DNA from 2 places in the Methylobacterium sp. 88A genome. Region 2 is predicted to be linked to the other one. Evidence: riboswitches for the same ligand, from Rfam matches in the RefSeq annotation. Region 2 holds a riboswitch; the other holds the start of a gene.
What was found. A riboswitch is a leader RNA that binds a small molecule or an ion and turns the genes downstream of it on or off. The one in region 2 is predicted to bind fluoride.

Region 1: it holds a riboswitch for fluoride, as region 2 does, so the genes downstream of both, A3OM_RS0113825 (voltage-gated chloride channel family protein) here and A3OM_RS0106520 (voltage-gated chloride channel family protein) in region 2, are expected to answer to the same signal.

What each region holds. Positions count from the first base shown of each region.
Region 1 covers NZ_AQVT01000001.1:2,863,787-2,867,992, forward strand. Annotated here, with positions in the region: gene A3OM_RS0113820 (DUF882 domain-containing protein) at 1-1,541, shown strand, start outside; fluoride riboswitch at 1,652-1,805, shown strand; gene A3OM_RS0113825 (voltage-gated chloride channel family protein) at 1,830-3,170, shown strand; gene A3OM_RS0113830 (hypothetical protein) at 3,208-3,462, opposite strand; gene A3OM_RS0113835 (ATP-binding protein) at 3,578-4,206, opposite strand, start outside.
Region 2 covers NZ_AQVT01000001.1:1,355,934-1,360,139, reverse strand. Annotated here, with positions in the region: gene A3OM_RS0106545 (HWE histidine kinase domain-containing protein) at 1-687, shown strand, start outside; gene A3OM_RS0106535 (2,3-bisphosphoglycerate-dependent phosphoglycerate mutase) at 1,111-1,764, opposite strand; gene A3OM_RS0106530 (hypothetical protein) at 1,781-2,386, opposite strand; fluoride riboswitch at 2,510-2,588, shown strand; gene A3OM_RS0106520 (voltage-gated chloride channel family protein) at 2,612-4,006, shown strand; gene A3OM_RS0106515 (DUF190 domain-containing protein) at 4,017-4,206, shown strand, end outside.

The sequences.
Region 1 (4,206 bases), 1.5 Mb from region 2:
AAGAGGCCCAGCCGGCCGACCGATCCACCCAGCCGATCTCTCGCCTTCGGGGCTATCTCCGCGACGCCTTCTCCCATCCCCGCCTGCGCCGTTCGATCGTCGCTGCGTCGGGCATCGCCCTGGCGCTCGGCGCGGGCACGCGAGGGACGCAGGATGCGATCGCCAACGGCGATACCCGCACTCTCTCGATCTACCATACCCATACGAAGGAGAGCGCCACGATCACGTTCAAGCGTGACGGGCGCTACGACCGGGCGGCGTTGGAACAGCTCAACTGGATGCTGCGCGACTGGCGCTTGGACGAGCCCACCAAGATGGATCCCCGCCTGTTCGACACGGTGTGGGAGGCCTACCGGTCTGTGGGCTCGCAGGAGCCGATCACCGTGGTCTCGGCCTATCGGTCACCGGGTACCAACGCCATGCTGCGCCGCCGGTCGCGTGCGGTGGCCGAGTTCAGCCAGCACATGCTCGGCAAGGCAATGGATTTCTACCTGCCGGATGTCTCCATCGACCAGCTGCGCGCCGTCGGCATGCGGATGCAGCGCGGCGGTGTCGGCTGGTATCCCCATGCCGGCTCGCCCTTCGTCCATCTCGACGTCGGCTCCGTCCGCTCATGGCCGCGCATGAGCCACGACCAGCTGGCGCGCCTGTTTCCCGACGGCAAGACCGTGCACCTGCCCACCGACAACCGGCCCCTGCCGGGCTACGAGCTTGCCCGCGCGGAGGTGCTCGCCCGTGGCGGCACCGTGCTCGGCGTGACCCAGGTCGCGACGGTGGAGGAGGATGACGGCCCGAGCATCAAGGGCTTCTTCGCCAGCCTCTTCGGTGGCGGCTCCAAGACCCCCGCGCCGCCGCCCGAAGCTCCGGCCCGCGCCCGGGCAAAGCCCACCGTTCTCGTGGCCAGTGCCGATCCGGACGACCAGTCGGGCACCCGCGAGGCCCTGGCCTATGCCGCCCCGGCCGCCTCCGATGCCCTCAAGGGCGCTCTCCTGCGCCGTGACGGACGCGATGCCCAGAGCCTCCTGACCCAGGACGTCTCCGAGATTCGGGACGTCTCCAAGATTCAGGACATCTCCAAGCCGGCGATCCCCGCCGAGGCGGAAGCGAGTTCGATCGACGTGCCGCTGCCGCCGCGCCGGCCATCGGAATTCGCCGCCGTCTCCGCCGCACTCACCATGCCCCTGCCGCCGCCGCGTCCCGCCATTCAGGTGGCGAGCCTCGCGCCCACCGGGATGGCCGCGCCGCCGCCCGTCACCGCGGCGCCCACCCGTTTCGCCCGGCCCGTCGCCGCGGATGCCGATGCCCGCACGCAACTGCGCGCCCTGTTCGAGGTGGCCGCCGCGGAGACCGCGCCGGCCAGCCGCGCCTCTCCCGTTCACGTCGCCCCGGCCCGCGCCCGCGCCGATGCCGCGCCGGCCGGCTTCGTCGCCCAGGCGGAGAGCGGCGTACGCAGCCGTTTCTCCGGACGTAGCCCAGGCGACGACCTCACCGCCGCGCGCTTCACCGGCTCGTCCACCCGCGCGGTGGCTGCCGGGCGCTGACCCTCGCTAACCTGATGGCCTCCGACTTGGGTCGGGGCCGACGCCCGGGCGGCGGCGATGGGGTGCGCAGAGGGCGGAACAGGCTTGACGCGTTGCCCGCCACGGGACACGAAGTCTGCGGCAATGGATTCTGCCGGGCGTGAAGAGTGCCTCACACAACTCCCGATCACGGTCGGTTCTCCCTCGGAGTACGACGGCGCAGCGGGAGTTCGGTGAGAGAGACTCAGCCGAACCGCCATAAGGGCTGATGATTCCTACCCTTTTGCCACGCAGCAAGACGGTGGAACCATGCCTGCCTCCTTCAAGAACCGGATCGCCGATCTGAAGCGCGCCACGATGGTCCGCGTGGCCTGGGCGATCGCGTTCGCCCGCTGGGCGGTGATCCTCGTGCCGATGGCGGTCGTGGTGGGCTCCCTCTGCGCGGCCTTTCTCTGGTGCCTGGACGTCGCCACGAGCGCCCGGTTCACGCATCCCTGGCTGCTGTTCCTGCTGCCTGTGGGGGGCTTTGCCATCGGCCTGCTCTACCACCGCGTCGGGCGCGGCGTGGAGGGCGGCAACAACCTCGTGGTCGATCAGATCCACGAGCCCGGTGGCGGCGTTCCCCTGCGCATGGCGCCGCTGATCGTCCTCGGGACCGTCGTGACCCATCTCTTCGGCGGGTCCGCCGGCCGGGAAGGCACGGCGGTGCAACTCGGCGCCAGCCTCGCCAGCGCCATCGGGCGCCTGGCCAGGCTCGATCCGGCGGGCACGCGCATCGTGCTGATGGCGGGCGTGGCGGCAGGGTTCGGGGCGGTGTTCGGCACCCCCATCGCCGGGGCCGTCTTCGCCCTCGAAGTCCTGGCCATCGGCCGGGTGGAATATGCCGCTCTGATCCCCAGCCTGCTCGCGGCCGTCATCGGCGACTGGGCCTGCCAGGCCTGGGGCATCCACCATTCGCTGTTCCGCATCGCCTATCTGGCGCATGCGACCGGCCCCATCGCCCTCGATCCGATTCTACTGGCGAAAGTCGCCGTCGCGGGTGTCGCCTTCGGGCTCGCGGCTCTCGTCTTCGCCGAGGCCAACCACATCCTCGGCGGGTGGTTGAAGCGCCTGATTCCCTACGCGCCCCTGCGCCCGGTCCTCGGCGGCCTGGCGGTGATCGGCCTCGTCTACGCGGTCGGCACCCGTGACTATCTCGGCCTCGGCGTCACCGCGCCGGATGCGGGAGGCTTGAGCATCGCGAGCTTCTTCGGCCCGGAGGTCCATCCCTGGTCCTGGGCCTGGAAGATACTCTTCACCGTCGTCACCCTGGCTTCGGGCTTCAAGGGCGGCGAGGTGACGCCGCTGTTCTTCATCGGCGCCGCCCTCGGCAATGCCCTTGGCGGAGTGATGGGGGCGCCCCTCGACCTGATGGCGGCGCTGGGCTTCGTGGCGGTTTTCGCGGGCGCCGCCAACACGCCGCTCGCCTGCACGCTGATGGGGATCGAGCTGTTCGGGGCCACGCACGGCGTCGCCATGGCGGTCGCGTGCTTTGCCGCCTATGCCTGTTCGGGCCATCACGGCATCTACCTGTCGCAGCGCATCGCCGTCTCGAAGGGCGGCGCCGTCGAGCCCGGCTCCACCCTGCGCGAGGCGCGCACCCGGCGTTGAAGCGGCGGGAGGCGGCCTCGCACCTCCCGCCCGATCGTCACTTCTTGTCGTGGCTGTGGCCGTGGGCGTGGCCATCCTTGTCGGAATGCAGCGGCTTCCCGTCACGTCCGACCTCCTTGGATTCCTGAACGCGCGGGTCGTCGCGATGGGCCGGGCCGCCCGACACGGTCCCGGTGTTCGGGACCGAGACGGAGGGGTTGCTGGCATTGCCGTGCCCGTCGATGGCCAGGGCCGGAACCGCGAGGCCGAAGAGGATGCCGGTGGCGGCGAGGCTGCGTGCAAAGCGTGTCATGGTCGGTGTCTCCGTGGTTGCGCGGCTGCTCCGCCGCGTCGATCCAGGAGATGGAAAAACCGTTTGACGCCCGCGCGCCGCCTTCGTGACGAAGTGTGTCAGGCGTGCCCTGGACCTACACGCGCGGCAGGATCAGCTCGGCCCGCAACCCGCCCTCGGCCCGGTTGGTCAGGGTGAGATTGCCGCCCTCGGCCTGGATCGCGCGCCGGGCGATGGTGAGGCCCAGACCGGTACCGCCGGTATGGCGATTGCGCGAGGCCTCCAGGCGCGTGAACGGCGCGAACGCGCTCTCCACCTCCTCTGGCGCAATACCGGGGCCGTCATCCTCGATCCTCAGGACGACCGCGTCCTCGCCGACTTCCAGGATCATGGCGGCTCGTTCGCCATAGCGCACGGCATTGTCGACGAGGTTCTCCAGGGCCCGCCTCAGGGCGACGGGTCGAACCTCCGACAGTGCCCTGCCGGGCCCGTCATACGTGACGGGCCGGCCGGCATCGGCGGCGGCATTGGCGACGCTCATCGCGAGACTCGCCACGTTGGTGATCCGGCGTGGCTCCGGGTCCGTATCGCCGCGCAGATAAGCCAGCGTCGAGTCGATCATGGCCTGCATCTCGTCGAGGTCGCCGGACATGGCCTGTCCCTCCTTGGCGTCGGCCAGGCGCTCGATGCGCAGGCGCAGCCGGGCGATGGGCGTGCGCAGATCGTGGGAGACGGCCGCGAGTGCCTGAGTCCGCTCGGAGACCA
Region 2 (4,206 bases):
GGAAGCCTTCAACGCAACGAGGCCGACCTTCGCGACGAGGTCCGCAACGGTCGCGCGATGCAGGAGCGTCAGGTGACGATGCTGCACGAGTTGAACCATCGCGTGAAGAACACCCTCGCCACGGTCCAGGCCCTGGCACGGCAATCGACGCGCGGCGGCGAGGCGCCAGGCGAGCGGCTTGAGGCGCGCATCCTCGCCCTGTCGAAGACCCACGACCTCCTGACGCGGGACGACTGGTCGGGCGCCCCCTTGCGGGCGGTGTTGGAGAACGAGCTCGGTCCCTACCGGGGTGGCGACGCGACCTTCGTCGTGGACGGACCCGATGTGGACCTGCCGCCGCGCCACGTCCTCTCCCTCGGGATGACGTTGCACGAGCTCGTCACCAACGCCGCCAAGCACGGAGCCCTCTCGGTGCCGGACGGCGAGATCCGCGTGACCTGGCGCGTGGTCAGGACCGAAGGCGGTGCGAGGCGATTGCGGCTGGACTGGGTTGAGGACGGGGGTCCGGCGTCGCCGCCGCCAACGAGGCGCGGTTTCGGCACCCGGCTCATCGCGGTGAGCATCGAGCGGGAGCTCGACGGAAAGCTCGCCCTCGACTTCGCGTCCGAAGGCTTGCGCTGCTCCGTCGACGTGCCGCTCCCGGCCCCGACGGTGGCCACTATGAGCCCGTTCACTCCGCTGCAGTAGGGTCGCGCGTGCGAGACGCCCGTGGCGCTCAGAGCAGGCCCATGGCGAGCCTATGCAGGAGGTCGTCGAGCCACGCCTTCTGATGGTTCCCCCTCAACGCCAGGCCGGGACGATGTCCGATGTCGGCCAGGAGCCCCCCAAGGCTCATGAGTAATCCCGCTTCCAGGGTGTTGTAACCACCGGGCCTTCTCTGGTCTGACCGCCCTCGAAGTAGAGACCTTCGGGATGATCGGACGTGAAGGTTCGTTGAAGGCGCGAGGCTGCCTTGCGCCGCTCTCAAAGCCAGCGTCAGCTTTTCTATCTTTTAAATCCTAAACCGGACGGGCAGAAATCCACCCGACCCGGCCGTGGAGCAGGCGGTCAGTACCCGACCCAATTTCGCCGCTCAAGGTAACGCGCGCTGGACCCGGAAGCAGTCGTCCGCTAGCCGATCAGCCAGCGCGAAACGATGGCCGTGTCGAGCCCGAACCCGTAGATCCGAATTGATCCGGTCGCGAGTTTGAGAGATTCGATCGCGTTCGGCCCTAATCCTTCGAGGGCCATCACCAGGGCCCGCAACGAGTTGCCGTGGGCGACGACCAGCGTCGGACCCCGCATCGTCGCCGGCTGGATATGCCTCAGGTAAAAGGGCACCACCCGGGCAACGGTGTCGCGGAGGCTCTCGCCCCCGGGCGGAGTACCCGCATAGGAGCGCCTCCAGCCCTCGATCCGTTCCGGCCCGAAACGCAGGGCGGCGGTCGCCTTGTCGAGCCCGCTCATGTCGCCGTAATCGCGCTCGTCCAGGGCTGCGGTGCGGTCGGGGACCAGCGCGGGCTGACCGAGGGCATCGAGCGCCAGGCGCGCGGTGTCGATGGCCCTCGACAGGGTCGAGGTGAATGCCGCGTCGAACCGGAAGCCCTCCCGTCCGAGGCGCGATCCGGCCGCCTCGGCTTCCCGTCGCTCCCTCTCGGTCAGGGGCGCGTCGATCATCCCCGTGAACAGGCCTTCGGCGTTCGCCCGGCTCTCGCCGTGCCTGACCAGAACCAGCTGTCGGATCGGTGGATGTTCGACCGAGGCGACCACGGAGGCTTGCGTCAATGTCTCGCTCGACCGCTTAGGATTGCATGATGGCAAGCGACGTGAAGTAGGCGCCGTAACCCAGCACCATGACGGCGGCGACACCGTCGAGGACGTAGGGCGTCACGTTCCGGTAGACCCCGGTCCCGCCAAGGACGAGCCCCGCTCCGACGACGACGGCCAGGCCGAGACCGACGCCGAGCGTTGCGGTCCCCGCGCCTTCGCGTAGCGTCACGCCGAGCCAGACCACGAGGATCTCCAACCCCTCGGCGACGAGGGCCCATGCCGCGACGCCGAGGCCCGCCGCGTTCAGGGGGCGGTTCCAGTGCCCATCCACCGACGCGGCCGCATCTCCCGCGCGCCGTTTCGAATACCCGTCGACGAACTCGTAGGCGAGGTAGAGGCCGAAGCCGAGAAGCAGGACCGCCGAGATCCAATCGATCACGTTCAGCGCCAGAAGGTAGGCCGCCGAGCGAAGGGCGACCGCGAGCGCGGCAACGGCGAGCGCGCCGACGACGGAGCCGGCAAGGATGCTCCGCCATCCGAACCGGTAGGCGCCGGTCAGCATCACCGAGGCGGCGATGAAGAGTTCGGTGAAGGTCACCTGGAAGGTGATCAGGGCACCGAGCCACGAGATGGTCATGAATGGGTCCCCGGGGTTGGCTCGCCCGCTCCTATCACCGCTGGCCGACCCGTTCGCGGATTTCGTGGCGCCCGACCTCCATCGATCCCCCGGGATTGACCGCCTTGAGGCAATCGCGAATAAGCCCAGCACGGTAATGGTGTCTGCCGGGCTTTGAGCCGAACCGCCGATCCCTGATGCGGCTGATGACTCCTACTTTTCGCGCTTTTGCGAACTGGAGGAGTCATGCGCGCGTCGTTCCGGAACCTTTTCCACGACCTCGATCTAGCCGGCTTCCTGCGGACACGCCGGTCGCACGCCATCTCGGTGGCGCGCTGGTCGGTCATCCTGTTGCCGATGGCCGTTGCCGTGGGCACCCTATGCGCCGCCTTCCTGTGGAGCCTCGACGCGGCCACCGAGGCGCGCTTCGACCATCCCTGGCTGCTGTTCCTGCTTCCCGTCGGCGGTTTCGCCGTGGGTCTTCTCTATCTTCTGTTCGGGAAGAGCGTGGAGGCCGGCAACAACCTCATCGTCGAGGAGATCCACGATCCGGACGGCGGCGTGCCGCTCCGGATGGCGCCGCTGATCTTTCTCGGCACCATCGTCACGCACCTGTTCGGTGGGTCGGCCGGGCGCGAGGGCACTGCGGTGCAGATGGGCGGAAGCCTCGCCAGCGGCTTTGGCAAGCTCTTCGGGGTGGATGCGGCCGGGGTCCGGGTCCTCCTGATGGCGGGCATCGCCGCCGGCTTCGGTGCGGTCTTCGGCACCCCCATCGCCGGTGCGGTGTTCGCGCTGGAGGTGCTCGCGGTCGGTCGCGTCGAGTATGCCGCCCTGGTACCCTGCCTCCTCGCCGCGGTGGTCGGCGACTGGACCTGCCAAGCCTGGGGCATCCACCACGGATTCTACCACGTCGACTTCCTCGCCGGCGGCGCGAAGGCCCTGACCGTCGATCCACTGCTTCTCGCCAAGGTCGCCGTCGCCGGCGTCGCGTTCGGCCTCGTCGGTTTGCTGTTCGCGGAGGCCAACCACCTCCTCGGCGGGTGGCTCAAGCGCTTGGTCCCGTACGGACCGCTTCGCCCGGTGATCGGCGGTCTGGCCGTGATCGGCCTCGTCTACGCCCTCGGGACGCGCGACTACCTCGGGCTCGGCGTCTCGGCGGCCGACCCCGGCGGGATGACCATCAACACCTTCTTCGGTCCGGACGTGCACCCCTGGAGCTGGGCCCTCAAGATCTTGTTCACGGTCGTGACCTTGAGCGCGGGGTTCAAGGGCGGCGAGGTCACCCCCCTGTTCTTCATCGGGGCCGCGCTCGGCAACGCCCTGGCCGGATTGCTCGGCGCGCCGGTGGACCTGTTCGCGGCGCTGGGGTTCGTCGCGGTCTTCGCGGGCGCCGCTAACACGCCGCTCGCCTGCACGCTGATGGGCATCGAGCTCTTCGGCGCGACGCACGGGGTCTACCTCGCGGTGGCCTGCTTCCTCGCGTACCTCTGCTCGGGCCACAACGGCATCTACCTGTCGCAGCGCATCGCCGTCCCGAAGGCGGCGACAGGCATCGCCGGCGGCGCGACCTTGCGCGAGGCGCGGTCGGGGCGCGCGCCGGCCGTCGGGCCCCGGCCCGCCCCCTCGTCCACCGTCCACTGAAGGAGCCGACATGAACGCTTCGCATCGCGTCGTCGCGACCGAGACCGGCATGATCCGGATCTACATGAGGCCCCGGGACCGGGCGGGCACCGGTCGGACCGGATGGTTTTCCGGCGGCAGGCCGCTCTATCGGGAGCTCGTCGCCCAGGCCAAGGCGGAGGGCCTCATGAACGCCGTCGCCCACCAGTCCCACCACGGCT